DNA from 3 places in the Salipaludibacillus sp. HK11 genome. Region 1 is predicted to be linked to each of the others. Evidence: riboswitches for the same ligand, from Rfam matches in the RefSeq annotation. Region 1 holds a riboswitch; each other region holds the start of a gene.
The links. A riboswitch is a leader RNA that binds a small molecule or an ion and turns the genes downstream of it on or off. The one in region 1 is predicted to bind thiamine pyrophosphate.
Positions count from the first base shown of each region.

Region 2: another riboswitch for thiamine pyrophosphate. It lies ahead of thiC (phosphomethylpyrimidine synthase ThiC); the one in region 1 lies ahead of ACM26V_RS21160 (YkoF family thiamine/hydroxymethylpyrimidine-binding protein).
Region 3: another riboswitch for thiamine pyrophosphate. It lies ahead of thiW (energy coupling factor transporter S component ThiW); the one in region 1 lies ahead of ACM26V_RS21160 (YkoF family thiamine/hydroxymethylpyrimidine-binding protein).

Region 1 covers NZ_CP181045.1:4,458,367-4,469,184, forward strand. The annotation lists gene ACM26V_RS21140 (M20/M25/M40 family metallo-hydrolase) at 1-661, shown strand, start outside; gene ACM26V_RS21145 (N-formylglutamate amidohydrolase) at 672-1,511, shown strand; gene ACM26V_RS21150 (hypothetical protein) at 1,912-2,109, shown strand; gene ACM26V_RS21155 (CGCGG family rSAM-modified RiPP protein) at 2,394-2,651, opposite strand; TPP riboswitch at 2,813-2,917, shown strand; gene ACM26V_RS21160 (YkoF family thiamine/hydroxymethylpyrimidine-binding protein) at 3,101-3,703, shown strand; gene ACM26V_RS21165 (ECF transporter S component) at 3,721-4,323, shown strand; gene ACM26V_RS21170 (ABC transporter ATP-binding protein) at 4,307-5,935, shown strand; gene ACM26V_RS21175 (energy-coupling factor transporter transmembrane component T family protein) at 5,919-6,698, shown strand; gene ACM26V_RS21180 (ROK family protein) at 6,754-7,875, opposite strand; gene ACM26V_RS21185 (hypothetical protein) at 8,014-8,232, opposite strand; gene ACM26V_RS21190 (alpha-glucuronidase family glycosyl hydrolase) at 9,006-10,818, shown strand, end outside.
Region 2 covers NZ_CP181045.1:432,404-443,221, forward strand. The annotation lists gene ACM26V_RS02405 (hypothetical protein) at 259-558, shown strand; gene ACM26V_RS02410 (MFS transporter) at 797-1,987, shown strand; gene ACM26V_RS02415 (hypothetical protein) at 2,071-2,262, opposite strand; gene ACM26V_RS02420 (hypothetical protein) at 2,264-2,401, opposite strand; TPP riboswitch at 2,605-2,719, shown strand; gene thiC (phosphomethylpyrimidine synthase ThiC) at 2,864-4,648, shown strand; gene ACM26V_RS02430 (hypothetical protein) at 4,635-4,841, shown strand; gene ACM26V_RS02435 (glycoside hydrolase family 27 protein) at 5,051-6,337, shown strand; gene ACM26V_RS02440 (DUF4183 domain-containing protein) at 6,463-7,791, opposite strand; gene ACM26V_RS02445 (hypothetical protein) at 7,812-8,024, opposite strand; gene ACM26V_RS02450 (DUF4183 domain-containing protein) at 8,090-8,476, opposite strand; gene ACM26V_RS02455 (hypothetical protein) at 9,088-9,453, shown strand; gene ACM26V_RS02460 (SDR family oxidoreductase) at 9,526-10,467, opposite strand; gene ACM26V_RS02465 (galactosyltransferase-related protein) at 10,648-10,818, shown strand, end outside.
Region 3 covers NZ_CP181045.1:4,133,745-4,144,562, forward strand. The annotation lists gene ACM26V_RS19665 (methyl-accepting chemotaxis protein) at 1-706, opposite strand, end outside; gene ACM26V_RS19670 (flavodoxin) at 1,227-1,667, opposite strand; gene ACM26V_RS19675 (WD40/YVTN/BNR-like repeat-containing protein) at 1,689-2,663, opposite strand; gene tnpB (IS200/IS605 family element RNA-guided endonuclease TnpB) at 2,849-4,021, shown strand; gene ACM26V_RS19685 (SRPBCC family protein) at 4,248-4,673, shown strand; gene ACM26V_RS19690 (ArsR/SmtB family transcription factor) at 4,736-4,954, shown strand; gene ACM26V_RS19695 (beta-class carbonic anhydrase) at 5,070-5,636, shown strand; gene thiW (energy coupling factor transporter S component ThiW) at 6,072-6,554, opposite strand; TPP riboswitch at 6,676-6,786, opposite strand; gene ACM26V_RS19705 (GyrI-like domain-containing protein) at 7,252-7,725, shown strand; SAM riboswitch class I at 7,855-7,961, shown strand; gene ACM26V_RS19710 (methionine biosynthesis PLP-dependent protein) at 8,108-9,235, shown strand; gene metC (cystathionine beta-lyase) at 9,236-10,405, shown strand; gene ACM26V_RS19720 (bifunctional homocysteine S-methyltransferase/methylenetetrahydrofolate reductase) at 10,424-10,818, shown strand, end outside.

The DNA of each region.
Region 1 (10,818 bases):
AGTACAGCGGGCTGCAAAGCAAGCAGCAGAAGTTATCGTTCTTCAACCTGGTTTTGCAGATGGAAAAGTAGTAGACCAACGAAGAGGTACAAGGCAATTTAGTATTATTGTTGAGGGAGATCCAGTGCGGATTGGAAAGGAAACTAAATCCGTAGATGTTCTCAACACGTTCATTCAAAATGCACAGAAGTTACAAGCTTTAAACAATAGGAAAAAAAAATTAGCAGTTGCTATTCAAGATGTTCGATCTGAGAGATATTCTGTCTTGAAGCCACATCGAGTTTATGCAACGTTATCAATAACGTATATAGATGAAAAGATAGCAGACGAAACGGAAAGGGCTATCAGGGATTTATTTAAGTCGCATTCAAAAGGGATGCGGACACACATGGAAAAGTTGGTGGAACGAGCACCATTTATACGTAAAAAGAATCATGAATTAATAGAACAATTAACTGATTTAAGCACTAAGTGGAATTTGCCTTTTGGCACGGAATCAAGTTTATTGTCTTCCGCAGCCGGAGAGGTTCCTAAAGGATCATCCGTTGTTTGTGGTTTTTCGCCTGCTAGTAGAAATTTATATATGCCTGAAGAAGCGCTACACAGAAGTGAATTAGTTCAGCGTTCGTTGCTGCTAGCTTTGTACTTAAATGGTGAATGAGGTGGATGATATGATAAAAGATAAGCTTCCAATACTTATTTCAGTTCCTCACGGAGGTTTAAATTTCCCAACTCAAATTCAGACCGAATGTTTACTGAGCGATATGGATATCTTATTAGACGGTGATACGTGGACAAAAGAGTTATTTGATTTCAGTAACCTTGCAGAGGAATACCATCAGGTCGATGTGGCACGCATTTTCGTCGACATGAATCGCGACCTTACAGACTTACCTCCGGAAAACACTGATGGTATTGTTAAAACTATGACGGTAGAGGGAAAAATGGTATGGGATTCTCCATCAGGTCTCAGTGACGGGGAACGAGAAGCATTGATTGATAAATATTATTTGCCATATCATCAAAAACTTATTAAAGCTGCTGAAAATCCAGATGTGAAATTAGCAGTAGATTGTCATTCAATGCTGGACTATGGACCTGGAAAAAAAGGGGTGAACTGGGAAAATCGGCCTTTATTTTGTATTGGTAACCGTGGGAATGATGAAGGTGACCTATGTGATGAGGCTTTGACGGCACCGATGGAAATGATGGTGCACTTTAAAGAATTGTTAGAAGCGAAATTCCACATGTATAAAGCTAATAACAGGGAATTTGTAACGATGAATGATCCGTTTAAAGGCGGGCATGTCACCCGCCTCCACGGAAATATTGGGAAGGTTCCTTGGATCCAATTAGAAGTTAATCGAGTGTTATATTTGCCGCCACCGTCGTTAATATCGCTTCGTCCTAATGATTTACAACAGGTCAAATTAGTTGAATTTAGGAATCTTCTTTACGATGTTTTTTCCGAACTAGTCAAGGACGTACACCCAGGGAAAGCAGCATTATAAATATCATTATGAAGTAGTGTAGATGAATGAACAATGCATGATAAAATTTCTAAAGCATATTATAGAATAGCGAATAAAGCAGCTGATTCCCCATGAGGACACTCAATTTCTTGGTAGTGGAAAGCGAGTGGAAGTTACACGGCTTCTATGCACAAAAATATAATTAGCCATACGTAGATTCATTATAAGATATTTTAAGTGATGGGCTATAAATGTGTCAATTTTATGAAAAGTGAAAAAACTAGTTTGATAAGTTTTAAAGGAGGGGATGTGTATCAAGAGTCTATTCTATGAGGGAGGGGAAATTCCAAGTCACTTTTCGATATATTTTTAAACAATAATCAGCAGCTGCGGTCATTCATCATCATTTATTTTTTAAAAATAATGGGGAGATGATTTTATGTCAACGTTAGCTATTATTCTCGGTATTGTCGTAGTACTTTTAATTATCTTCATTGTTTCAAGCTACAGAAATAATAAGTCAGATATCGGAGAAGCTGTCGACCCACAAAGAAAATGTGACAAATGTGAATATCCAATCCCTAATGATTATATGAAGTCGTTATGCCCTGAATGTAAGTCGTATATAGCCAGATAATTAGCGTCATCGTGTTAGAATAAATAGTGTCTTTGAAAACCAAGGAAGACAAAAAATTTGAAAAATGACGTGTGAAATTGATAACAATTTGATACGTCATTTTTGTTGTGGGAAGGTTTTGATTACGATAGATAGAGCTTCAGATCCAACAGGTAAAAGAGTAATTACGACACATAATAGACTGATTCCAACACATAGACTTCCTTTTCCTACGGATAACAAATTCCAACTAAAACCGTAACTGATTTACTACCAAAATCTTCACGCGAAGTAGCGAATGCGACCTACTTATATACTCTCAATACATACCCTCCGCACCCACACTGATCAATGTACTTCATTTCAACGGTGTCACCGTATTTATCATGAATCATTAAAGATAAATAACTTTCTGGATTTCCAAAAACATCCGGTGTGACGAGATTTACGTAACAACCTTCGACTGTTTCATCAATTGCTTCGAAGGCATGTCGGATAACAAGATCTCGGTTTTCTGCGTACTCTTCGTGCTCCAAACTTGCTGACCAATCTTTATATTCCATAAGTGAAGTCCCCTTTCAAAAGGCTCATTTACCACATTTTAAACTACAAATGTCGCTTATGTCAGTGATATAAATCATCACAATCAATATACACATTACAAATATGGTATTTACAAATTGTAACTATTACAGTTACAATAGAATCAACAATATGATAACCGTGTTCGCACTAGGGGTGCTATATGCTGAGAGACTGGTGAAATTCCTGTTAACCCTTTGGACCTGATCTAGTTAATACTAGCGTGGGGAAGTGCAGGTGAGCAACGTGTAGCCTGATGTTTTTTCAAACCTACATGAACCTTTTCTGCATCTTCCTAACTGGGAGGTGCAGTTTTTGTTTGCCTAAAATGATTGAGTTGGATGATTACTAAAAGTTATGAGATTCCCATTGAGAGCGAATCACCGGTTTACATATTGATTACCAATATTGATAGAGGAGGATTCAGAATATGCAAGGTTTAAGCTGTGGAACAAGTCGAATTGTCGGGTGTCGTTTCTCGATATATCCAATGACGGATAATTTTGTAGACGTGATAAAGAAAGCATTAGAAGAGGTAGACAGTTCAAAAGTGTGGCAAGTAACTGATGATGTGAGTACATGTATACGCGGACGAAGTGAGCACGTGTTTGATGTGGTAAAAGCGATTTTTATTCATGCCGCTAAAACGGGAGTCCATGTCGTTTTTAACGGGACATTTTCGATAGGGTGCCCAGGTGATTCAGATGGTGACACATATATGTCAGAGGATGATAAACGCCTGAATGAAGCGAAATCGGTAATTGAAAAAGTGACAGTGGCGACCCAGTTCGCATTATATCCAATGAATAATCCTGATTATATGCAAGTTATCGCAGATCAAGTTGATGTCGCAAAAAAGCATGGTACGTTTACGAAGGGTGTTCATTATGCTTCGCGATTAGATGGAGATGCAAACGATGTATTTAATACCCTTGAAGAGGTATTCGCTCGTGCGTCAAAAACGAAAGATCATAGTCATGTCACAATGACTGCTGCAATTTCTGCGAACAGTCCATCGAAGAAAGATAAATAGGAGAGGGGATCGCAACGATGATGAAGCAATGGAAATTGAAAGAAATCGTCTTAATGTCGATATTTGGCGTTGTCTTTGCTGTTATTTATTTGCTATTTTTCTTTTTCGGGCAAGGGTTAAGGAATTTTCTCACACCATTTGGTCTAGCGCCATTTGGTTATGAAGTGATCTTTGGCATCTGGTTCATCGTTTCGATTATTGGCGCCTATGTGATAAGAAAACCAGGCGCTGCTTTTTGGCCGGAGTTAATTGCTGGAACTGTTCAAGTACTGATTGGTAGTCCAGCTGGTCCGCAGTTAATTATTTCAGCCGCGATTCAAGGACTTGGTGCCGAGGTTGTTTTCTTGGCAACTAGATATCGTAATTTTTCACTTTCTGTGCTTATACTTGCTGGAATGTCTGCTGCAATGTTCAGTTACGTGTGGGGATGGTTCAATTCAGGGCTAGCGGCGCTGGCACCTGAATTAATCGTAGCGACGTTAGTTGTGCGAATCATTAGTGGTGCTTTGTTAGCCGGTGTGTTAGGTAAGTATATTAGTGATCAGTTAGCGCAAACAGGGGTTCTTCGTGGGTACGCACTAGGAAAGGAGTGGCAAGAAAAACGTGAAAAGTCAGCATAACTTGAGCATTGAGCAACCTCAGCCACTCATTCGCGTAGAAAACCTATCGTTCGATTATGAAAAAAATCAACAATCCTCGCTGATAGATAATGTCAGCTTCGCTATTTATGAAGGAGAAGTAACGCTCCTTCTTGGGGCAAGTGGTTCTGGTAAAAGCACCATATCTCTTTGTTTAAATGGCCTTTATCCTGAAGCGGTGGAAGGTTATTCAATGGGAACTGTGCTTTACCGAGAAAAAAATATTAATCAATTTGAAAAAGGTGAGCTTAACCAAAAAATTGGCATTGTCTTTCAAGATCCTGAAAGTCAGTTTTGTATGATAACTGTTGAAAATGAATTGGCCTTTACAATGGAAAACATTCGCATCCCTCAAAGTGAGATGTCAAAACGTATGGATACTATTCTTGAAGCTGTAGGATTAACTGATTTAAAGGAACGAGCTATTCACGAGCTTTCAGGAGGACAAAAGCAAAAGGTTGCACTAGCTTCCGTTCTATTGTTAGAGCCAGAGTTACTCATTTTAGATGAACCAACAGCAAACCTGGATCCTGTTTCTAGCATAGAATTTATTGAGTTAGTTGCTCAGTTGCAAAAAGAGCGAGGAATGTCTGTATTTATTATTGAACACCAACTTGACGATTGGATTCCATACACAGACAATGTTCTTGCGCTCAGCAATGAAGGCAAGTTGATTGTTGATGGTAAACCAGATCAAGTATTCAATGAGAATTCTGATATATTAATTGCACAAGGAATTCATATTCCTAAACGAGATAAAACAGTTATGACTAGCGAAATCGGAAATCGAGTTGATCAATCGAAAAAGTTTCTCGAACAAAGCCTATCATTAACAAACCTAACGTTTAGACGAAAGAAAAAATTAATTTTAGACAAAATTAATTTATCGATACAAAAAGGCGAGTTCATCGCAGTCGTCGGTGAAAATGGTGCTGGGAAATCGACGCTCCTTCAATTGATGGCAGGGATTCTTACACCTACTCAAGGGGAAATTGAATTCTTGAAACAGCCTTTAAAACAATGGAGCGAGCAGGATCTTAGGCAGAAGATGGGGTTTGTTTTTCAAAATCCGGAACATCAATTTATTACTGATACGGTTTATGATGAAGTAGCCTTTGGTATGAAATTGAACGACATGGATGTAGAGAAAATGAATGGCAAGATAGATACGCTTTTAGCGCATTTTCAACTATTGAACCACCAATGGAGCAATCCGTTCTCATTAAGTGGAGGTCAAAAACGTCGACTTAGTGTGGCGACGATGCTTGATGAAACGCCTGAACTGTTGTTATTTGATGAACCGACGTTTGGCCAAGATGCAAAAACAACAGTAGAGTTAATGAACATTATTATTGAACTAAAAGAAAAAGGAACAACGATTGTTTTCGTCACTCATGACATGGATTTAGTCGATCAGTATTGTGAAAGAACGTTTGTATTAGATGGTGGAAATATTGTTTTTCATGGTCATCCCGAGGACTTATGGAAGAAAACAGGTTTACTTAAACAAGCTAGGTTACGTCGACCATATCGTATTCGGAACATAGACTCTGAAAAAAATGAAGTAGGTGAAGTGTATGATCTCGTCCGTTAACCCGGCGTTAAAAATGGTAGCGATCCTTGTTCCTGGTGTGTTACTAAGTTTTAGCTTTGATATCTTCACACCACTCGCCTACCTCGTGTTTACCGTAGCTTTCACTTTCATATTTAGTGACATACCAATAAAAAAATGGTTGTTGTTTTTTTCGCCTTTTATTTTCTTAGCATTAGGCTTTGCTTGGATGACGGTTCTTTACACGAGTGATAATTTCGCAGGAGGGCGTGTCCTTTTTGAATTCTGGTGGTTTGAAGTGACAACGGGGGGAGTCATGGTTGGGATTAGTCTTGCGCTTCGCTCTCTGTGTTTCGTTGCTTTGTCGCTCATGTTTATCTTAACAACCGATTCAACGAAGTTTATGCTCAGTTTAATGCAACAATTCAAGCTGCCACCGAAACTCACGTTTGGAATTCTTGCCGGCTATCGGTTTTTACCTACATTTAAGCATGAATTTGAAGTGCTAAGACAGGCGCATAGAATTCGAGGGATTGGGCGTGCAAAAGGTTTGAGGGGGCGGATACTTCAGTTTCGTCGCTATGCGATTCCACTTATGGCCAATGCGATTCGTAAAGCTGAACGGGTGGCGATTGCAATGGAATCGAAGGGTTTTACTGGTGAAACAGATCGAACACATTATCATGAGATGTCGATTGGTAAAAAAGATTGGACATTTTTTGCTAGCATCGTTGGTACGTTTTTTATTGTCTTATTTGCATCCTACCAGTTAGGATATTTAAATATCTTTGGACGACAGTTTTAGAATAGTAGAAAACACGACGCGGGTACTCATCGAGCGTCGTGTTTTAATAATTTTTTTATACTACTCGTTTTAGAAATACTTCGATCATCAAGTAAGAGGCTCCTAATGCAATTCCAGTAGAATTTAAATCCGAGAATTCTACAGAAAGGTTTTCACGATGGTAAGGGAGTGCTCTTGAACTGATAACCTGTTTTAGTGGGTTTTCAATCCACTTTTGCGCTTTCGTGATGCGATTGCCAATAACAATCAGCTCAGGATTAAATATGTTTACCATATTAATGATACCTTGACCTAAATATCCTCCGACTTCATGGAAAATATTGATTGCACTTGGGTTATTGTTCGAAGCTTTTATGACTAAATCTCCAAGGGAATTTTTCTCAGAAAATACTTGTTCGGCTTTTTTGACCAACGCTTGCTCTGATGCAAAAAGTTCCCAACAACCCTTATTACCGCATGTACATTTTGGTCCGTTAGTTTCGATACTCATATGGCCGAATTCTCCTGAAAAGCCTTCCTGCCCTTTGTATATACGGTCGTTAACAATTAAACCGCTTCCAATACCAATCCCAACACTTAAGTAAATCATATTTTTAGAGTCTTTTCCTTTACCAAATATTCGTTCGCCATATGCACCAGCATTAGCTTCATTTTCTACTTGGACAGGGATATTAAACATATTTTCAATGTGATACTTCAAATCAACATTTTCCCAATGTAAGTTTGGTGCGAATAAGACTTTCCCATTTTCATTGACAATTCCAGGTACACCAATGCCGATGCCGACAACACCATAAGTAGTATTGCTAGCTAAGTTGGTGAGGTCAGTTATTAACTTTTGGAGAAGGTTTAGTATATTATCGACGTCTGTATTGTCAGTACTTATTTCAATTTTATTTAAAATCGATCCAGATAGATCAGTAAGAGTTCCTAACAGGTAATTTACCCCAATATCTATACCTATTGCATTGCCAGATCGATTTTGAAACATTAGAAGAACAGGCCTTCTTCCACCACTTGATTGGCCTGGACCAATCTCATAAATCAAGTCCTCATTTACTAATTCTGCGACAAGGCTTGAAACTGTCCCCTTATTTAAACCAGTTGAAATAGAAACTTGTGCTCTAGATAAAGGTGCATTTGTACGGATTGAATTTAGAACAAGATTTTTATTCATTCTTTTTATATAAGTTTGATCTCCAGTTATTCCCACATCTACCACCACTTCATATATTCATTGTACATATTATTATAGGTTGAGAACCTTCTATTGTACAGGTCTTGTATAAAATAATATGATTAATTAGGTATATCTTTAGTTATTCCATGAACTAATTAAACTGTCATCAAGCCCTTTGTAGGTTTCTGTTTCATTTTTAACAGAGGATAATTCAATCACAGTTACTACATTTTTTGTCATTGTAAAATCGAATGTAATTGTCTGGTCTGTTGTTTCCACTTCCTTGTAAATACCTATATCTTCGTGAAGAAGACCATGTCCTCTTATATATTTATACTCAATGTCCTTTTCCACTATTTTAGGTGATCTACGTATTCCTTTTGCAATGCAAGACCTAAGCGCCCAGTTCCAATACAATATTTCCAGCGGTCAAGAAAAGTATGAGAGTTGTTTCGATTAATTTGAATCGTTTTCCATTGTAATGCTACTTAAGTGGAGATTTATTTTTAACTAATTACTGTGTATGTCAAACGCTTTCATTTAAAATGTATTTAAGTAAAGGCTTGAGCTAATTACTAAAAATTATCATAGTTAAACTATTTTAGATTTAGGTCGACCGGAATTCAGAATCTATAAAATCCGATTAATGATAAGTGAAGCAGAATGAGAAAAACTATTGTGTTATTGATATTCGTTTGATAAAATCGTTACTAACATACTAGTCATACTAACATTATCGCAAAATTTTTTTCTGAAATCAACAGTATAAATGAATTAAAGAAATTATTTGTGTATTAATAAGGATTCTATACGCAATTGCTAAACAAAATTAATGGAAGCGTTATTATTTTTGTTCTATAATTTTATAATCATCAAAGAAACAGCAACAAGATAAATCTTTAGTAACGAAGTCAATTTAACATAGAGAGGAGAGAGTATATTGGATTGAGAAAATATGTTGATATTGCGATAGATTCGACTGGTAAGCTTTTGTATCTAGTGAATCAAGAAGGGGAACATCATCTTCGATTATAAAAGGAGGATTTAATTTAACTAACGCAATGGCAGAATTAACGTTGCCCATGAAAAGTTAATTAGGAGGAAGAATAATGACAGAGAATAATGACATGACAACAGTATTCATCGATGGAATTGATGAACACGAAGTGAATAGTTATAAAGCGTGGTTACAATATTCAGGCAAGTCATCTTCAGACTATACGAGGCAGATTACGCCTTTGATTTCTAATATTGTCGTAGAAGAGGATTCGTTAATTTTGAAATCCGCGAAAGAAGAGCTTGTTCAAGCGATATCATCTATGTTCGGTATCTCGCCAAAAGTAACGAAGAAGAAAGAAACTGATAAAGCGCTTATACTCACAACGGCATTAACGGAGTTACCTAATAATAGTGATTACACAGTAAGTAATGAAGGATTCAGAATAGAAACAGTCAACAATCAAGAGATTTATATTGCTGGGAAAACAGACCAAGGCATTTTATATGGAGTATATCATATCCTTCGTCTCCTTCAAATGGAGGAATCAATTGTTGATTTATCGATTTATGAAAACCCTGTAAATCAAGTGCGAATGGTGAATCATTGGGATAACATTGATGGTTCCATTGAAAGAGGGTATGCAGGAAAATCAATTTTCTTTAAAGATAACCAATTTCGAAAAAATTTCACTAGACTTAAAGATTATGCAAGATTACTAGCTTCTGTTGGAATTAATTCTGTTTCTATTAATAATGTTAACGTTCATCAGGTTGAATCAAAATTGATTACTCATGACTACTTACCAGATGTAAAAAGAGTGGCAGCAATTTTTCGTGCTTATGGCGTATCTACATACTTGAGTGTTAACTATGCTAGTCCAATTGAAATTGGTGGCATTGACACGGCTGATCCACTTGATAATCGAGTGAAGGATTTTTGGAAACAAGCAGCTGAAACTATCTATAGCTACATTCCAGATTTCGGAGGCTTTGTTGTTAAAGCCGATTCTGAAAATCGTCCAGGCCCATTTACGTACGACCGAAATCATGCAGAAGGATCCAATATGCTTGCAGAAGCATTAGAACCATTTGGAGGTCACGTAGTCTGGAGGTGTTTTGTCTATAACTGTAAACAGGATTGGCGGGATCGCGTGACGGATAGAGCGCGAGCAGCTTACGATCACTTTATGCCACTAGATGGTGAATTTAAAGACAATGTTATATTACAAATAAAAAATGGTCCAATGGATTTTCAAGTTAGAGAACCTGTTTCGCCACTCATTGGAGGTTTAAAAAATACCAACCAATTTATTGAATTCCAAATAACACAAGAATATTTGGGGCAACAAAAACATTTGGCTTACCTCATACCGCAATGGAAAGAAGTGATGGAATTTGATACCTATTCAGAAGGCGAAAATTCTACAGTTAAAAAAATAGTCAGTGGAGTGCTACTTAACCAAAAAATTAGTGGTGTAGCGGCTGTTACTAATATCGGAGATGACCATAATTGGACGGGGCATACACTAGCACAAGCGAATTTTTACGGGTACGGTCGATTAACTTGGAACTCAGATATTTCATCAGAACAAATTGCAGATGAATGGATTCGCTGTACATTTGGAAATATAGAGCAAATAAAATCAATTGTTTCTAAGATGCTTATGAACTCATGGGAAGTCTATGAAAATTACACATCGCCTTTGGGAGTTGGTTGGATGGTTAACCCTAACCATCACTATGGACCAAATATTGATGGTTATGAATATCAAGCATGGGGAACTTATCACTTTGCTGATCGAGATGGTATCGGGGTAGATCGAACAGTGGAAACTGGAACAGGCTATTCCGGTCAATATTTTAGCCCGTGTGCTGAGGTTTATGAGTCTTTGGAACAATGTCCGGATGAATTAATATTATTTTTCCACCATGTACCTTATA
Region 2 (10,818 bases), 1.2 Mb from region 1:
AAGATGTTGAAAAAGAATGGTTTCTATGTAAAAAGACATACCATTTCAGATATTTGTCGAATAGGTAACCTTTTTTATCGATGTAGCAGATAAATGTATAGACATTTCTAAATATCATGTCCAATATTTTCACATCCTTTTATAACGTAGGTTGCATCAAAAATTGGAAATTATACATGTGTCACAAAATTTTTTTTGAAAATGAGAAATAACTTCGTTTTTGCTAACAATCGATTGATCATTAAGGAGGAAACCAATATGGAGGAAGTAAGCAATGCATTTAAAACGATTTTAGAAGATTGGCAAAGGATGCAGAAGACAGATGGAGATGAGGGAGAGGAAGCGGCAGAACGATTTGAAACGAACTTTTATCGTTTTTCCGGTGAATTTAAGCGATGGTTTAAAAGCCTTAAGCATCCTCCTAAGACTGTCGAAGAATTAGAGGAGATGAACGAAGTGAAAATCATTCAACAATCACTTCCTGAACCACTCCAATTGAATTTCACGTTAGAAATGGAAGAAATTATCGATGGTCTTGAGACAGAGCGTTTTGATTAAGATCAGTGACAAGACTAATTCTCCTTTCAGCAATCGAGAAAGTGATTAAAAGATAAGGATGAAATAACAAGAGAATTAATACATAAGAAGCACTTGTTTTTCAAGTGCTTTTTTAATTGTCTTTAGTAGACGAAAACTCTTAGTCAATTCATCAAAATTTTCTCTTTTCTAAATAAATTCTTGAAAACTTCGGCTAACGAAATATATAATGAGTTTAACTCAAAGGACGTGAATCGAAGTGTCTAAAATAAATTGGAAACGAAATCTCTATATACTTATGGTATGCCAATTCTTCGTCATGGCTGCTATGACGATGATAATTCCTTTTTTACCTCTCTATCTCCAAGAACTAGGAGTGACAGATCCTCGAGAAATTACTCTCTGGGCTGGCGTTATCTTTGGGGCAAATTTCTTAACTGCTTTTCTATTTTCGCCACTATGGGGAAAACTTGCAGACCGATATGGACGGAAATCAATGCTACTCCGTTCAGGTTTTGGTATGGCAATTGTATTAACCTTGACTGGATTTGCAGTTGGTCCATGGTCATTACTGTTGCTTCGATTACTAAATGGGATGATTTCTGGATTTATACCGGCAGCAATTGCACTGATGTCGATGAGTACCCCGAAGAAGCAAATGGGCTATTCGTTAGGAATGTTACAAGCTGGGGCGGTTGCTGGAGGGATTTGTGGACCTCTGTTTGGCGGAATCATGGCAGATTTAATGGGATTTAGGATGATTTTCTATGTAACAGGAGTCACGATTTTAATCGCAGCGTTTGTTGTACTTTTCTTTGTTCACGAACAATTTGATAAAATAGTAGAATCTGTGAAGACTAATACGATGCAAGATTTCAAGAAAATTGCATCTACGTCACCTGTCTTATCGTTATTTATCGTCTTTTTTATTGTACAATTTGCCCTTATTGGGGTGAATCCTCTTCTTTCTTTATTTGTCCAAGAACTAACTACAGGGCAAAATGTAGCGTTTTATGCTGGTTTTGCAATGTCTGTCATGGGATTTGCAAACATGTTGGTCAGTCCTTTTCTAGGAAAACTTAGTGATCGAAAAGGGCCACAATTTGTATTATTAGTTACGCTGTTTTTCGCAGCAATCATCAGTTTTCCACAAGCATTTGTATCTAGTTATTGGCAATTGATTATATTTCGGTTTTTATTAGGATTATGTATAGGCGGACTGCTACCTTCGATTAACTCATTATTACGTCAATTATCTCCCGAAGGTATGGAAAGCAGAACATTCGGGTTCTCGAACAGCTTTATGTATTTGGGAACAATGTTTGGCCCAATTGCAGGTGGGTGGCTTGCATCAGTGGCTGGTATTCGTAGTTTATTTATTGTGTCTTCCGTTCTATTACTAATCAATGTGATCATTGTTAAAGTTAAAATTATCCCGCAGATGAAGTAGGGAGCTGAGGTTCTTTGCTGCCTACTTCATGCGGTAGCACATATGTTCAGAATGAAAGTCAATTTGATGAAATCGGAGAAAAATTACTCTTTATCCACTTCATGAGGTGGATCTTCAGATTTAAAGTTTCTAGCCTGTTCAATCTTACCAGAATTTTCTTTATTATTAACGGTGCCTCCACCAAGCCCCTCATTTATCATTCGATCGACATCAACAAAATACTTCTCCCGTCCTTCATGCGAATTTTCAACAATTTTTTCGTCTTTTTTTTTCAAATTAATTTCCCCCTCGTTGTCTCTGGCTTTGTTCATCGGGACCTGCTTTAGAGATTGTCATTCGTTCTTTGCTGTTATTAGGTTGTACCGCATCCTTACTGTCTTGCATATTTCTCTTTGATTTAGATCTCTTACTCATCAACATCATCCTCCCTTTGTTTACATTTTTTCCTCTGAGGAACAAAATATGAATGGGATAAAATGGTGGTGATAAAAATGAAATTCAAAATAGATAGAGTAAAAACATGGATGCAAGGGGTCTGCGGAGCTAATTTCCATAAATAGAATGAAATAACAGTTTGACTTTTCTGAATCCTTCTATATACTAAGAGTTAATCGAATAGAAATAACTAGGGGAGTCCAATAAGTTGGGCTGAGAAGGAAACACGATAAAGTTTTCTGACCCTTTGGACCTGATCTGGATCATACCAGCGTAGGGAAGTTGAATGAACATTAGAGTAAGATAACTTCTGCATGTATACCATTAGCCGGGTCCTTCCATATTTTGTGGATCCGGCTATTTTTGTGTGCTTATTAAAGCTACTCCGTTTGGTGTGTTCTCGATCTTGTCCTATCATTAAAAAATAGGGAGAGATTTATTATGTCAACGGCATCATTTAACAGCGAGAACATTTCCATCATGTCGAACTTCACAAATAGTAAAAAAGTTTACGTACGAGGTTCAAGGTCTGATCTAAACGTTCCGATGCGCGAGATTGAATTAAGTCCAACAACAGGAACATTTGGTGAAAAGGAAAATTTACCGGTTAGAGTGTATGATACAAGCGGACCATATACGGATCCTGAGTATTCAGTCGATATTACAAAAGGAATTCCTCCCATTCGTAGCTCTTGGATACACGAGCGAGGAGATGTGGAAGAATACCAGGATCGCGAAATCAAACCTGAAGATAATGGCTACAAAGATGAAACCGACCCGCGTACGAAACATATGGTTTTCCCTGGTCTGAAAAGAAAGGTATTGCGTGCGAAAAAAGGAAACAACGTTTCACAACTTCATTACGCTAAACAAGGAAAGATCACTCCTGAAATGGAATTTATCGCCTTAAGAGAAGGGGTATCAGAGGATTTTGTTCGTGATGAAGTTGCTAAAGGACGTGCAATTATTCCAGCGAATATTAATCACCCGGAGATTGAACCGATGATTATCGGACGTAATTTTCATGTGAAAATCAATGCGAATATTGGAAACTCTGCGGTTTCATCGTCAATCGAAAAAGAAGTTGAAAAGATGACCTGGGCTACTCGTTGGGGCGCAGATAATATCATGGATTTATCCACCGGAAAAGATATTCATAAAACACGGGAATGGATTATTCGTAATTCATCTGTTCCTGTTGGGACTGTACCAATTTATCAAGCGCTAGAAAAAGTCGACGGTGTTGCCGAAGACCTCACTTGGGAAATATACCGTGATACGTTGATTGAGCAGGCTGAGCAAGGTGTCGATTACTTCACAATTCATGCAGGTGTGTTACTGCGATATATCCCGCTGACGGTGAATCGATTAACAGGGATCGTTTCCCGTGGAGGTTCGATTATGGCACAGTGGTGCTTGTTTCATCATAAAGAAAGCTTTTTGTATACACACTTTGAAGATATTTGTGAAATTATGAAGACTTATGATATTTCCTTTTCATTAGGAGATGGTTTGCGACCAGGATCAATTGCAGACGCAAATGATGAAGCGCAATTTGCCGAATTAGACACGCTTGGTGAACTGACAAAAGTGGCTTGGAAGCATGATGTTCAGGTGATGGTTGAAGGACCTGGTCATGTTCCGATGCATCTAATAAAAGAGAACATGGATAAACAGTTAGAGGTTTGTGAGGAAGCACCGTTTTATACGCTTGGCCCACTCACGACAGATATTGCTCCTGGATATGACCATATAACGTCTGCGATCGGAGCGGCGATGATTGGTTGGTATGGAACAGCAATGCTTTGTTATGTTACGCCAAAAGAACATTTAGGTTTACCTAATAAAGATGATGTTCGTGAAGGAGTAATTACCTACAAAATTGCTGCTCATGCTGCTGATTTAGCTAAAGGGCATCCAGGAGCTCAAAAGCGGGATGACGCTCTATCTAAAGCTCGTTTTGAGTTCCGTTGGAGAGATCAATTTAACCTCGCATTAGATCCAGAACGCGCGATCGAGTATCATGATGAAACATTGCCTGCTGAAGGTGCAAAGACTGCACACTTCTGTTCCATGTGTGGCCCAAAGTTTTGTAGTATGAGAATCTCTCAAGATATTCGTAATTATGCAAAGGATAACGAGCTTTTTACGAAAGAGGAAATAGAGAAGGGAATGCAAGAGAAATCAAAAGAATTTAAGAAAGGTGGAAGCAATGTCTATCAGTAATGATCAGAGTAAGTTCGAAGTCCAGTCGAAAACTCGTGAAATCATTGAAGAAATGAACCAAACAAAACTGCTTCTTGTATATTTGAAAAAAAATTTAAATGAAATTCAAGAAAACTGTAACCATGAATTTATTGAAGGTCCATTATATAAGCAATGTAGTATTTGTCTAAAAATGGAAGCGATCCATTTTTAAATACTAGATTTAAAGAGGCTGACCTTATGGTTAGCCTCTTGATAGTTTTGTTTGATGGAAGGGGTTACTTTAGTGTATTGTTAAGAAAGTTAACCAATATTTAATTTCATAGAAACAAGAAATTGTGTACTCAAAGACTTATTAATCGATGGTTATAAAATACATAATATATGATTATTAAGTATGATATTGAAAGGATGGTCCAACAAATGAAGCATTATCAACACGCTTTAACACCACCAATGGGATGGAACAGCTGGGATTGTTACGGCGCTACAGTCAGAGAAGATGAGGTAAAAGGAAACGCAGAATACATGGCGAAACATTTAAAAGATTATGGGTGGGAATATGTGATTGTCGATATCCAGTGGTCTGAACCTGAAGCAGTATCTTCTGCGTATCGTCAGTTTGCTCCTTTAGACATGGATGAGTATTCACGATTAGTACCTTCAATCAATCGATTTCCTTCAGCAGAAGGAGGCAAAGGATTTAAGCCTTTAGCTGATTATGTTCATAATTTAGGGTTGAAATTTGGTATTCATATTATGCGTGGAATACCACGTCAAGCAGTACATCAAAATACAAAAATATTAGGAACAGATTCATCAGCAAGAGAAATTGCTCATCCAAATTCTATTTGCCCATGGAACACGGACATGTATGGAGTTGATCCTTCTAAAGAAGGATCACAAGCTTATTACGATTCATTATTTAAACTATATGCAGAATGGAATGTAGATTTTGTCAAAGTAGATGATATTGCTGATTCGAAATTGTATTCCACCCATACGGAAGAGATTAAAATGATCCGAAAAGCAATTGATAATAGTGGCCGTCCAATGGTTTTAAGCCTTTCTCCTGGACCCGCGCCTTTAGAATACGCAAGTGTATTCGAAGAGAACGCTAACATGTGGCGAATGACTGATGATTATTGGGATTTATGGCACCTCTTACATGGCATGTTTGAACGATGTTATAAATGGAGTAAAAACGTAGGTCTGGGCCACTGGCCAGATGCGGATATGTTGCCTCTAGGTCATATTGGGCTTCGATCTGTTGATGGTGGCGGTGGAGATCGTTGGACACGTTTTACGAAAGATGAACAAGTAACAATGATGACATTATGGTCTATTTTCCGCTCACCACTAATGTTCGGAGGAGAGCTAAGAGATAACGATGATTGGACGTTATCATTGCTAACGAATCCGGAGGTCATTCACGTTTTGCAAAATAGTGAAGACGCAAGACAAGTGTATCGAGAAGATGACGAAATTGTTTGGACATCACAAGCTAGCGACGGAAATAGTTATGTTGCTCTATTTAATATTAGCGATGAACAACGAACTGTAAGTGTCTCGCTCGAACAGCTAGGCTTAAATGTAGGAGAACAATGTCAAGTGAGAGACCTATGGAAACGAAATGATTTACCAACTACAAGTTCGGGAATTGACGTGTCACTAGCTCCTCACGCCTCTGTATTGTATAAATTGAGCTAGGACGTATAAGGGAAAGATTCAAAATAGAAAAAGTGGACAGAGCCTTGACTAAGCTATATCTTTGGCTCTTTTTTTATTTCAAAGAAATTTCTATCCGACTAAATCATATTACGAAGTGTCCAAAGCTATTCACAATCAAAAAAAGACAACCCTTGTAAGATAATTGGTGCCTTTTTTATTGGGGCATCAGATGTTTTTAATTGTAGTTTCCCATGTCTAAAATTATATAAGTCATTTGGTTGCAGGACACCGTTGATAAATAAATTTCTATATGAAACGTGCGGGCAATCTATAAAAGGAACAGGGAAACAGAGTAGACAATGATATTTTTCAGAAAAAATTTTACTTATTCCATCAGATGCTACACAAAAAGTCGATGATTCCCCTCTTACCGTTACACCAATCGAGTTAGATATCTTTACGTATTGCAAGATAATAGGTACACCTTTCCGCGGGGGTATTTCTGTCGTTAAAAGTAGTGAGCCATTTGTTACTTTGTAGTTTTCTTGAGGCTGTAATACTCCATTAATGAATAAGTCAACAAAAGTGACTGTATCAGAGGTAGGCAGTGTTTTTGTTGGAAATTCCATTGCGGTTCCATTGGCGGAAGTATGGAAAAAGTCAATCTCTCCTTTTAATACTTCACCGTTATGACTAAATACTGTAACGAATTGAGTTATAATCGGCACGTTTTTCTCGGGTATATCGTTTGTAAGAAAAGTGAGTTTTCCTTCCTCTAAGTTATAGGAATTTGGATTTTGCAGTACGGCGTTTACGAACAAATTACAAAATGTTACTTGCTCTGGATTTAGTAATCCTGCGGTATTGGGATTGCAAATTTCATCGACATTAGTAAAAACTCTCTTCTCACCATTTCCTTTCGCGTAGTATAAGGAACTTTCTGCTTCTAGTTTGTCGTTTATTTGTGGTGTTAAAGAAACGTCGCTGGTAATAGGATGGAAAAACGAATCATGCAAACAATCAACATGAAGGCAATGCGAATCCTTTCTTTGTTCTTTTATCTCAAGAGGAAGAATTGTTTTATTAGAGCGGGGGAAAACATAACACCCTTCTAAGGAAATAATTATTGGTGTATATATTTCTGTAAGAAGCATAAAGTTGATTTGGCAGTTAAATTTAGTGAAACGGGTACATTGAAAAGAATTCTTTTTGATTTGAAAACAAATAAAATTTTTTTCCGGTAGCTTAAGGCTGAATGACTTTAGGACTAAGAAAGGGACTGGAGATGAAGGGCAATGGTCATATTCTTGCTTTAAACTTTCAGAAATAATAAATCCTGATATCGCTAATTCAATGTGTTTTAAGTTTTCGTTTGCTTCAGTAATGGAGACAATTTTTATTTTAACGGCATTTAAATCTGTGGGAGAAAGGCGGTTGCCATTTTTATCACACAAATAACAACAGTCGTTGTTATTTTCTATTTTTCTGTCCATGATAAGTAGCCTCCCGTAGCCTATTGGTTACTCGTTTTTTTAAAAAATTGCACATTGGTTTTTGTTGAAAAATAATGTGCATTTCTATAAAGAGATACTAATTTTTCCCTCTTCATTGAAGATGTTGCTTCGTGAAGTGCAGTTCTATGTAGTTTATAGAAAGATTTTAGATTAACTAAAAGCGGTCGACGTATTTCAAAACCAAAGTATTCAGAGGCTGTTCTAAAAGACATGATAACGTCCCCTGGTCCAACCTCTTTTTATACTTTTTCTTATCCATAATATATGAATAAAAGATCTACGTGTTAACAGTAATATCTGATTCTGCTTCTGGACTATAATTGACAACTTCAAGGATAACAGGAGTTTCTGCGTAAATTGTTTCTCCTTCAGGAATTGTTACTTCTAATTGCCCAGTCCCTGTTTCGCCTGCGGTGTATGAGGACGAGTCCCCCATTTGTAATACACCATTGATATAAACATTAAAGTATGAGTTATTCGCAGCCAATTCTGGTAATTCTACTGCGGAGTTTCCTTCATCATCTTCAAATTCTGTAACATCAATTGTTAAAATGATGTCTGTTTGATCTGCGGTTAATTCATAGAAAAAGCGTTCTACATTAGGTTGAGTTTCAACAGTCGTGTTTGCCGTTGCCTCAATACTAAGTTTAATAATTCTTGCCATTTTTTTACCTCCTTTGGTTAAGTTACTTATTAAAATTTCCATGGTGCTTAATAGTTTATGTGATACCTAAAGATTTGTAATGGGTAATCGTGCTAATTATTATAAAATGGGAAAATTATTACCAATACGTATTAACCGTTAATGTTACTCATGGTTCAGGGCAGTTGCTTAGAAAGAATTAAATATTTTATGGTGATAGTGACATTGCAACATTTCATTCTTTTAATTTAGGAAGCAAAAGAACCGTCCGTGACCAGTGAAAAAGTGAAATATAGTCAGATTTCATCTGTAATTATTTTGCATTCTGCACAAAAGGGTTGATGAGCCCTGCGCAAACTCGCTTTCCGCGGAGAAGTCGTCAAGCCGCTTCAGGCTTTCCCTTGCAGGGTCTTGACTGACTTCCTTTTCCGCAGGAGTCTCGCTTGCTCCGGTCTTATCAACTTCCTTTGGCATGAGTCGAATAGAATAATCATCCATCTGTTTTTTGTGAAATTGACTTTTTCAGCAGTCCCGAACCGTCCCCAGGTTTCTTTTGCATATCTCTATATTGCTTGAATAAATTTATAGAGTATGACTACTAGAGGCGTATTGCCTAAAAGGAGGGGGATAAAATGCCGATAACAGGGACAGATCGAGATGATATGCTTAAAAGTTTAGAGGGAAATTGGAGACTTGAAAATGGCACTTACACTGTGGAGATTGTCGATGTGAATTTGGTGACCGTTTCTGATGGAAGACGACCACTATGTTGGGATCTATATATTCAAGGTTCGGAACGGAGACTTCAAAAATATCATTGGATTGATAGAGAAGGAGGGGTCAATATTCTTTTGAATGATTTAGAAAGTTTAGGTGCAATTACGACCCCTGAATTGATAATTGATACGTGCAATAATCTTATTGGAAGTAAAATAGAAGTGAGCTTGGACTTTGATGGTGAATTTCAGAATATATCATTTCTTAGAATATTACACTAGCGATAACATTTAAAGTAAGATGAGAGACTATTAAATTGGTCACTCGTCTTACTTTTTTTCATCTTAAAGATATCATGAAGTATAGATTTTTTGAAACCAGTTGACCGTTTGCTTTAATCCGTCGTCAAAGGAAACCTTAGGCTTGTAGCCAATGAGATTGTAGGCTTTTTCAATATTAGCAAGCGAATGTTTCACGTCACCTATGCGTTCATCTAAATGAATAGGGGGAATATTTTTTCCGACGAGAGTATTAATATTGTTGACGAGGCTATTTAAATTAATGCTATTTCCCGTTCCAACATTGATGACTTCCCCAGATACTTTTGGAGCGGATGCCGCTAACAGATTAGCTAAAATCGCATTCTCGACATAGGTGAAATCGCGTGATTGCTTGCCATCTCCATAAATGGTTGGCGGTTCATCGTGAAGGATGGAGTGAATAAATTTTGGGATAACTGCTGCGTACTCAGAATGGGGGTCTTGTTTTGGACCGAATACATTAAAATAACGTAAGGAAATTGTTTCTAAGCCATATATTTCATAGAAAACTTTACAATAATGTTCTCCAATATACTTACTAACGGCATAGGGTGACAGTGGCTTTCCGGGCATATCCTCTTTTTTAGATAAAGTTTCTGTATCTCCATATGCAGAAGAGGAAGCAGCATAAATAACTCTACTTACATTTTCTTCAACAGAAGCGTACAATAGCTGCAGTGTTCCGGTCACATTAGCGTGATTTGTCGCTAAAGGATTTTTCACTGATTTAGGAACTGATGGAATGGCACCTTGGTGGAATACAACATCGACACCATTTACTGCTTTTTTTATCGTTTCATAATCAGTCATGTCACCTTCGATCCATTCGATATCATCAATATAGTCTTGTACATTTCCCTTATTTCCAGTGCTATTATTATCAAGAACTTTGACACTTTCCCCTTTATTTAACAAAGATTGAACAAGATTTGACCCAATAAAACCTGATCCACCTGTTACAAGGTATTTTGTCATAACGAACAAGACCTCCTTTAATTATTCAACATATGCAAAACAAGCAAATTTTGTGAGACTTAAAAAGACCACCTAATGAAATTGCCGTTACCTTTCAATTTATTGTACATACGATTTATAGAATAGGTAGGTTAACTTTAGATTTTACTTGAAAATGTTTTCAAATAGGAGGTAGAGGGTGTGTACAAAAATGTTTCTATTCTTGTTCCATTCAAATCAGATAACGGACCTCGAGCAAATAACTTTAATTGGATAAAAAAATTTTACCGTGAAATGATGACAGGTGTAGAAATTTGTATTGGCGAAAGTCGTACAACTCTTTTTTCACGATCGCAAGCAATTAATCATGCT
Region 3 (10,818 bases), 320 kb from region 1:
CGTTCTGCTGTTCTGTTCCAGATGTTAATTCATGAATCACTGTGAGAATCTGGTTTTGCGAATCTAAACTAGTTTCTGTTTGATCAAATATCTCAGTCAAATTCTTTGATATGGTTTCAGCTTGGGTTTGAACATGTTCTTTTGCTTTTTTTTGTTGCTGCATGCCTTCCGTTTGTTTCTGAACCATTTGCTCTGTCGTTTTATTTGTCTTGTTGTTGAGAGAACTTAAGATGAAGAGGGTTATTGTATACAGCACTAAGACAAACGAAAATGTCAGCAAACTTTCATTTATAATTTCAGGATTTGATACGTTTTGAGTGATAACGTAAAACACACCAACGGACAATACTGTTTTTATTACCATAACTGAGATTTTCCCATGCATGGTTGCTAATAAAAATGTGAAAATTAAAATAAAGATGTTTGTGATCGACGTATTAGCAAATAACGTCGTGGCCAAATGGGCAGATGTTGAAACAACTACAAACACTAGTGGGAAGCTTTCTTCAAACTTTCCAGATAAGCGAGAAGGCCAGTAATACAAAGAAAATATCACTAGAGGTATTCCCATAGTTAAGGACTGAATGGATTCCCCTGTAAACAATGAAACCAAGGCACCAACTAACAAAGCGACACAATAAACATAATAGACTAAGTTATTCTTTTGGCGCATCGTCTTAATGCGCAATTGTTCAATATTATTCATATAAATCACTCCAATTCTGATTAGACACAATATACAAGCAGACTTAAATATATAAACCATGACTGAATGGAAATTTTAGGTTGACCATCATTATATTCTATTTAAGTGTACAATACTATTATACTAGATAAAAAGACATATAGTTAGTTTAAATTTTGCGAAAAAGTCTTTTTTGAAGAGGGCTTAAAAATGGGGCAATTATCATAATTTATATCTGAGTAAAAGGGGAATTTTATGAAAAATCAGACGAGTAAGATCAGAACATGTTGAAGGGATATGAAGTGTGTAATAAAGCTAGAGTGGGCTACTTATGGAGAAATTTGCGAGGGATCAGGGGGGGCGGATCTACCTTGGCAGTCTGGTCCGTGGAGGAGCCGTCGCCATGGCAGACAAATCCCTGATCTTTTTATGAAGCAGTAAATCATTCTTTTCTTAATTGAGTTATTAATTTGTATTTTTTGTTTAGTTTACTGAATTTCCCAGCATCTTTTTGATGGTGGGTGTTAATAGTAAGAGCCCACTATTTAACTAGAACATTTGCAAATTGAGTTCCGAAATTTATGCACATTTCTTCGTCATCAGGGTAAGATTCAATTTTCAGACTTTCAAGAACGATGTTACCATTGCATTTTTTTACTGTTTCTTCAAGAATGTCTACTGCTCCGCAATAAATTTCATACATCGTATCTCCGGACCCAAAAATAGCAAAAAATTTATCAGACAAGTCCATCTCCTCCATGTCTTCATGAAAGTCGAGGAACTCATCAGGTAGATCACCATCTCCCCAAGTAAAGGCGCCAAGCATAATATGAGAGTAATCTTCCATTTCACTAGCATCAATATCGACAACTTCTTGTTTATTAACTTCCATGCCGGCTTTTAGCAAGCCTTTCTCGATGAAATCAGCCATCTCTTCCGTATTTCCTGACATACTAGCATATACAAGTAATACTTTTGTCATAAAAAACTCATCTCCTTGGTTTTAATGTGTATTTAGAATCAAATCTGAAGATGACATTAACGATGCGTGGAGCCCTGCTACTAAAAAATTGCTTTCTAGATTTGAAATACGCCACCCATGGCCATGTATTTTTGCACAAGGAGTCATTTTTTGTTCATTAAGAAATATTCGAGAAACTTGGCTAATACCTGCGTTATCCTGAGTCGTTGTAGCATAGATGTAGCCATTGTTTTCTGAGAGGTCTAAATAGCAAGACCTTTTAGCATCGTCGTGGCAGAGTATCCATTCCAAAGGAGTAGAAGTCGAGTTCGAAAGGGAAACATATTCGATGCTACCTTTATCATTTTTACACGTGCCGATCGCGCAAATAAGCGTGTTATTTATTTTTAGAATGGAAGCTATCATCCTAGTATCGTATTTGAGACGTTTCAACGCATGTTTTTCAATGTCTATGCACCAAATTCCCCCGTATTGATGGTGGACTTTCGTTCCAACATATAAATATTTTTTATCGATACAAATGGAACGAATCGAGGGCTGATTATTCCCATATGCGGAGAAAGGAGAATAAACAATCCATGAATCTCCGTAATCATTGGATAAAAAAATCTGAGAATGTCCGTGGGTGAATATTGTATGAAGACTGTTCATAGATATACTCCACACCGAAACATTGGTTGGGAGTTCTTTCCTTGACCAGGTCAATCCATAATCGAGACTGATTAAAAAGACTCCGCCGTGACCAACGCCTGCGATTACATCGCCATTGCAAGTTAAGTCCAATATTTTCACTTTTTCTGTGCATACTTTCAAACAAGTTCCGTCTTGTCTTATATACATGATTCCATCTGAAACAGCTAAAAAATAATCTTGATTTTGTCCACGAATGACTGCAGTTGCTCGTTCAAAAGAGTCTGACAAGTCCGATAAATTGCCCCTTTCTTTAAGTAGTTCATTGCTTAGTTTCATTTTATTGATAATGATAATCATTGTCAATTATATTTTTATATAGTGTTTGAGGAAACCTCGATAAATTAGGTTTATTTCTTACATTTATCGTTTTCCGCCAGAAGACTCCCTCTTCCATCGCGAGAAGGGCTTTTAGCCATGGCGGTTGGCGATAGCCAACAGACTCACCTCATGATATAATTAGAACATACGTTTGTAAATGAGGTGATGTCATGTTAGTAAAAAAAGCGTTCAAATTTCGTATTTTTCCTAATCCGAAACAAGTCGAGCTCATTCATAAAACGCTCGGTTGTTCAAGATTCGTGTTCAATTTCTTCCTCAGTAAGCAGAAGCAAAAAGACGCTTACTGGTACATCGTCGAAGAAATGGTGCAAAACGGTCATCTCCCTTCAAATAACTGGAAAGGAGATTTTTTCAACAAATACGCGTCAGTTAAGGCGGTTCGCCAGTTAAAAGAGCATTATCCTTTTTTAAAAGAAGTGGATAGTATTTCCTTGCAAAAGTCCGTTGAAAACCTCGCTGATTCTTACCAAAGGTATTATAAAAAACAAACCAAAGCTCCTAAGTTTAAAAGTAAAAAGAACAAGATACAGTCCTATGTCACGAAGCACACCAATGGAAATATCGCTATTTTAGGTAAACACATCAAGTTGGCGAAGCTTGGTCTTGTTCGGTTTTCTAAAAGTCGTGACGTGGATGGGCGAATCATCAATGCGACCATACGACGCAATCCAAGTGGTAAGTACTTTGTGTCAATCTTAGCTGAAACAGACGTCGTTGAGATGCCGAAGACAAACACCAGTACAGGCGTTGATCTAGGACTAAAAGACTTCGCTATCCTTGCAGATGGAACAAGATATAGAAACCATCGTTATTTTAAGACGTTAGAACAAAAGGTAGCAAAGGCACAACAAGTTCTATCAAGGCGAGTTATTGGTTCTAGCAACTGGAACAAGCAACGAATCAAGGTCGCTCGAATTCACGAAAAGATTGAAAATAAGCGGACAGATTTCTTGCATAAGACCTCGACGGATATCATCAAAAACCACGATATTATCGGAATGGAGAGTCTGCAAGTATCGAACATGATGAAAAATAAGAAAACAGCTCAATCAATCGCTGATGTATCTTGGTCTCAATTTAAGAGCCTGTTGAAATATAAAGCTAAATGGTACGGGAAGACGGTGGTGGAAGTGAGCAAAACCTTCCCTAGCTCACAACGTTGTTCACGTTGCGGCTATAAAAACAAAGACGTTAAAGATCTGAATGTGCGTGAGTGGACGTGTGTTTGTGGCATGCATCACGACCGCGATATGAACGCAGGATTAAATCTCAAACATGAAGCTATAAGGCTTCTAACCGTCGGTGCGACGGGGATAGCCTAATCAAAACTTTCGGTTACGAAGGTGTTCTTAGGAATCCCCCACTTCAAACAGTTCGCAAGAGCAGTTAAGTGGCGGGTAGTTCAACAAATGATTTGTTTCAGCACCTTATAATAAACGCAATATCTAATGGAAAATAATCTGAAATAATCACAATTGACACAGAACCATTTGGTTGTATATAATCAACACGGAACCTGTTGGTTTTATAATTTGAGGAGGTATTACTTTGGAAGAAAATTCATTACAGCAAATAGAGAAAAAAGTTGTTTTTAACGCTACAATTGATAAAGTTTGGAAGGCTATTTCAACGAGTGAAGGGCTGGAATCATGGTTTATGCCTAACACGTTCAAACTTCAGGAAGGGCATGAATTTGAACTCGAGTCTCCTTTTGGACCATCACCATGTAAAGTGTTATCAGTTGAGGCGCCGAAACAATTACAGTTCTCATGGGATCATAATGGCTGGATAGTTTCCTTCTACTTAACAGAAAAAGGCGCTCTAACTGAGTTCAACCTGATCCATAGCGGTTGGAAAGAAGCTGAGGCTGTTATTCCAAACACAGGAGAAACACAAGATGTTGTTAGAGATCGAATGAATAAAGGCTGGGATAGCCTTGTTAATACCGAATTAAGATGGGTAGTTGAAAACTAGTGTCGTCTACTTTAAAGCACGATGTGTTTCAGGCAATTGCCGATCCATCAAGACGAAAGATAATGCAATTGCTATCAGAAAAAAATCTTTCTATTAATGAAATAAGCGATCATTTTCCCATCTCGCGCACTGCTGTATCAAAACATTTGCGAATCCTTTCAGAAGCAGACTTGGTGAAAATTGAAAAGAGTGGCAGAGAAAAAATATACCATTTGCATGAAGAGCCGCTAGTTGAATTGAAAGAATTTCTCGCATCTTTTGCACATTTTCAAGGAAACTAATTAATACTGTTAGATGTTATGATAGTTCTATATTTATGGTTAGCACCTTTCTAATAAATGGTATCAACGATAAAATACTCAACTTATCGAACATTACTTAAGGAGGAAGAATGACATGTCATCACTACCTAAAATTCTAGAATTTAATAAAGCATTTGTTGAAAATGAAGACTTTGTTCAGTATAGAACGACGAAATTCCCTGACAAAAAAATGGTTATTCTTGCATGTATGGATACGAGGTTACTAGAATTGTTACCGAAGGCAATGAATATAAAAAATGGTGAAACAAAACTTATTAAAAATGCAGGGGCGATCGTTTCGCACCCATTTGGTAGTATTATGCGCAGTATTCTAATTGCTGTGTATGAATTGGAAGCAGATGAAGTTTATGTTATAGGGCATCACGATTGCGGTATGTTAAAACATAGTGCAACATCGCTTTTAGAAAAATCACAGGAGCGGGGCGTTTCTAGTGAAACAATAGAAATGTTAACTCATGCTGGAATTGATTTGGAAGCTTGGTTGAAAGGCTTTAGTACCGTAGAAGAAAGTGTAGAAAATAGTGTTGAAATGATTAAGAAACATCCATTGTTTTCATCAGAAATTCCCGTGCATGGACTGGTCATCGACCCTGGAACGGGTAAACTGGATGTTGTTGTAGATGGACTAAAAGATAGTTGATGAATATAGAGTAGGTATCGTAACGGTTTTTGAATAAGCCCCCCTTAGGAAACGATCTTTTGGTCTCTTATAAAATAAAGATTCAAATTAAAAGCCAAAAGGACCTCTCCTTTGCTGATGAAGGTTCCTTTTGTTTTTTTTATTATAAGCTACCTATTTCAATAGCTATTAGCTGTCATTTTCTTGATCTTGCATAAGAACATGAGCCTGCTGTCATTAAACCGCCAGCCCCTTAATAGATGTGACCCTTCTATTCTAAATCTGCTAGCTAAGGTCACAAGACGCCACCGCTTGTGCCCTTTCCATTCCAGAAAGACTCACCAAGGGTACAAGATCACCTCTACCGTACATTTTGCCACCTGAAAGAATCAAGAAACATCGCTCCATAAGCAAAAAAACTGTCACCAAAAAATATTTTGGTGACAGCTGCTCTTGTTAAATTTTAAATTTTTCTTTTGGAATCCGAGCCAAAATGATCCAAGCTAATACAGCCCCGGAAGCACTGCTCACAAGAAAAGCAGGGATAAAGAACAGAGCTCCACCCCCGTGACCAAGAAAAAATTGAGCAAGGGGAACAGCTAGAAGTGATCCGATGAAACCTGTGCCAATGATTTCTCCAATAACTGCTGAAGATTTCTTTTTACTCCAACGATAAATGAGACCGGCCAATAATGCTCCAGCCATCCCACCAGGAAAAGCTAAAATCGTGCCAAGGCCAAGTAAATTTCGTAACAATCCAATTGCAAAGGCAATGAGGATAGCTGGTCCAGGGCCTAATATCACTGCTGCGATAACATTTACTGCATGTTGGACAGGATAAGCCCTAGCGACACCTGCGGGGAACCAAATAAAGGTGGCACCGACAATCCCAATCGCAATCAGCATTGCCATCAAAGTTAATTTGTGTGTCCGATTCATTTTTTTGCTCCTTTGATAGAACTAACATTCGCAAGAGGGATAAAGTAAAATAAAAGCCAAGCCCTCTCATAAAGATGAAAGAACCTGACTTTGGTAACAGAAGTAGATGATTATAGAAACGGTTAAAGTTATGCTACTTCCCTCCGCTGGTGTCAACCAGATCAGGTTCTTAGAGTTAAAAAGCTGTACACCTTTCTCTCAGCCCAATAAATGGGCACCCCCAGTAGTTCATATATATTTCTTTTGATTTTAACAGATTAAATTTCCTTGTCAACTAATCTTTCAAAAACAGTGTAGATAAATAGATTTGAAACAAAAAAATGAAACGCAAAACTTATTAAGTTTGCGTTTCATCGATCAATTCAGTGAAAAGAACTAGTCGTTCTCTGTGTGTTCCTTGATCTCGATCGAATTCGCCAGTACAAGTAATGAGATTGACATTTCTTGAAGAACAAAGTACTTAATAAATGATAGTAATAAAATGACAGAATTCTACAATAGCGATAGTGATGAATGTATGAAATTGGCTCAAATGAATGATATATATTATATTTAACAAGTAGGAAACGTTCTATTCCCACATTGCTAATGATAGGTAATCTTACTTTCTTGCAGGAGATTATCTGGAGAGTGAAGAATAGGGAGTAAAGAATCGATTAATAGCGTAGTTTAATCAGAGGAGGGATTTACTGTGAAGATGAGGGGAATGAAAGAAAGATTAATAGTAGGTTTGGCGTGGGAAGGGACAATTGCAGAAGCGGAAAAAGGTGATATCCATAGAGTAATTGAAGATGTTAAAAATCGTAGCGAGGAAATAGATGGGAAGATCAACGAGTCAGAATTAGTCTGCGTTTCAATTCATGATCGTCCGAATGGGTTCACCCACCATGTTGGTTGGGAAGTCGAAACAGGAATAAAGGTCCCAACTGGAATGGTAAGTTGCGTTTTGCCAGAAGGAACGTACTTCACTTTGATGCATCAAAAAGAAGAGAACATTGCAAAAACATATACAAACCTTAAACAAGAGATTCAAAACAAAGGGTTAACTCCTTTAAAACCTGAACAAGTCGATTCTTTTGATGAATTACCGATTAAAATAGAATTGCATTCGGTTGAAAAAATATTGAAAGAAGAGCCGGAGTTCCAAATACACATTCCGGTAATCAAATGATGGGCAATAAAGCTTTCGTAAAAGAAAAATAGTTACTCATTGTCAAATAGTGAAAAACTATTGCATGTTTTATGAAAATCAGCTACAATTGGGAACAATCGTTCACAAATAAAAGAATATTCGGACAGGTTCTTATCATGAGAGGTGGAGGGAAAGGCCCTTTGATATCTCAGCAACCAGCCACACGTGTGGTCAGGTGCTAATTCCTGCAGGCTTTTAGCTTGCGCAGATAAGAAGAAGACGAGTTTAACACTTTACTAACAACCTTCTTCTTATTTTATAAGAGGAAGTTTTTTTGTCTACATTCACATTATGATAAAATGAAAGCCAATTTTTTATATTAATGAGAACAATTAATGGAAATAGAAAGGGGATAGTTTTGATGAGTAAGTATCGAAAAGAGCTTGAAACAACACTTGTCCAAATAGGAAACCGCAGTGAAACAGCTACAGGGGCGGTAAGTGCTCCTGTTTATTTTTCAACAGCTTATCGTCATGAAGGTATCGGCCAATCGACAGGGTTTGATTATTCTCGTACCGGTAATCCAACAAGACAAATACTTGAAGAGGCGATTGCGGAATTAGAAGGTGGTGACAGAGGTTTTGCCTGTTCATCTGGAATGGCAGCGATTCAAGTCGTTCTCTCGTTATTTCAAAGCGGTGATGAGCTTCTTTGTTCGAATGATTTATACGGAGGAACATACCGATTATTTGAAGAAGGGTGGCGTCGATGGGGACTCTCCTTTCAATACGGAGATGCTCGTGATATTCAGTTCTTTAAAGATCGCATTTCTGAAAAAACAAAAGCGTTATATATAGAAACTCCGACAAACCCGTTAATGCAAGAAGCAGATTTAAAAGCTTTTAGCAAATTAGCGAAAGAAAACAACCTTCTACTGATTGTTGATAATACGTTTTATACGCCACTCCTTCAGCGTCCGATAATTGAAGGAGCCGACATCGTCATTCACAGTGCTTCGAAATATTTATCGGGACACAACGATGTGATCGCAGGTCTTATCGTTTCAAAAGGACAAGAGTTATCAGATAAAGTTTTTTATTATTTTAATAGTATTGGACCGATCTTATCTCCATTAGATTCTTGGCTCGTAATGAGGGGAATGAAGACACTCTCGTTAAGAATGGAAAAGCACCAGGAAAATGCGCAGAAATTAGCAGAATTTTTAAAGGATCATTCTGCAGTCCTAGATGTAATTTATCCAGGCAGAGGTGGGATGCTCTCATTTCGGGTTCACGATGAAAATTGGGTCAATCCTTTTCTGCAAAAATTAAAGCTCGTCACCTTCGCGGAAAGTTTGGGAGGGGTAGAAAGTTTAATGACTTACCCAGCAACGCAAACACACGCAGATGTACCGGAAGAAGTGCGTGAAGAACTAGGTGTCTGTAACAGACTGTTACGCTTTTCTGTTGGGATTGAATCAGTAGAAGACATCATTAGTGATATAGATCAAGCTTTAAACCTTGCACGAGACTCGAACGGAGGAAAATAAATGACACACGATATTTCGAATGAATTTAGTATCCAAACTAGACTATTACACCACAAACATAAGACAGATCCATCTTCTGGTGCTGTCAGTGTTGCTATACAACCGGCTTCCACATTTCACCAAGAAGGTCTGGATGACTTTGGTGAATTTGATTATGCACGCTCAGGTAACCCAACGAGACAAGCGTTGGAAGAAACGTTTGCTGAACTAGAAAATGGGACAGCAGCATATGCTTTTGCGTCTGGAATGGCAGCTATTTCAACGACATTCATGTTGTTGTCAGCAGGTGACCACTTGGTGATTACCGATGACGTTTACGGTGGAACATTCCGATTTACTACAGAAGTTCTGACTCGTCTTGGGATAGAACATACATTTGTGGATATGACTAATGTCGACGAAGTGAAGAACGCAATTAGACCGAATACGAAAATGATTCATATGGAAACACCATCTAATCCAACAATGAAAATTACACCGATCCGTGAGCTCGTTTCGCTTGCGAAGGAGCATAACTGCTTAACGGTGTTAGATAATACATTTATGACTCCTGTACTGCAACGACCATTAGACCTAGGTGTTGATGTGGTTGTTCACAGTGCGACGAAATTTATTGGCGGACACAGTGACGTCGTTGCTGGGCTTGCTGTCGTAAAAGATCCTGAATTGGCAAGTCGACTCAAGTTTTTACAAAATAGTTTTGGCGCGATTCTTGGTCCTAACGACTGTTGGTTGATCCTTCGTGGGATGAAGACATTGCATACTCGGATGGAAGCATCGATGAAATCAGCTGAAATGATTGCTCAGTGGCTAACGGAACAATCTGCTGTGAAATATGTTTATTATCCAGGGTTAAAGGGTCATCCAGGTTATGAGATTAACGAGTCTCAGTCAGATGGACCTGGTGCCGTTCTCTCATTTGAACTCGCTGACAGAGAGGCAGTAAAAAAAGTCGTTGATGCTGTCGAAATACCTGTTTTTGCGGTAAGTCTCGGTGCTGTTGAATCGATTTTGTCTTATCCTGCCAAGATGTCGCATGCCGCGATGCCTCCTGATGAACGAGCGAAGAGAGGAATCACTGACGGCTTGTTACGTTTATCGGTTGGACTTGAGAAACCTGAGGACTTAATTAGCGACTTTAAACGAGCGTTTGAAACGCTAGTGGAATAGCGAAAGGAGAGTACCGGAATGGACTTTAGAAAAGACTTATTCGAGAAGGTTCTCATCGGTGACGGAGCCATGGGTACCTTGTTATATCAAGAGGGCGTGGACGGTTGTTTTGAAGAGTTAACAATTACTGCACCTGAAAAAATAAAATCGGTCCACCACCAATATATTTCTGCTGGCGCAAACATCATTCAAACGAATACGTATGCAGCGAATTCATTGAAATTGAGTCGTTACCAGTTAGAGGGGCGGGTTGCGGAATTAAATAACGAAGCCGTAAAGGTCGCCAAGGAAGTGGCACAGGATAAAGCCTATGTCGTTGCAACCATTGGTGGGATTGGCAGTATTCATCAAAAAGAATACCAGTTAGAAGATATTCAACAAAGCCTCGAGGAACAAGCCGATATTCTTGTTAA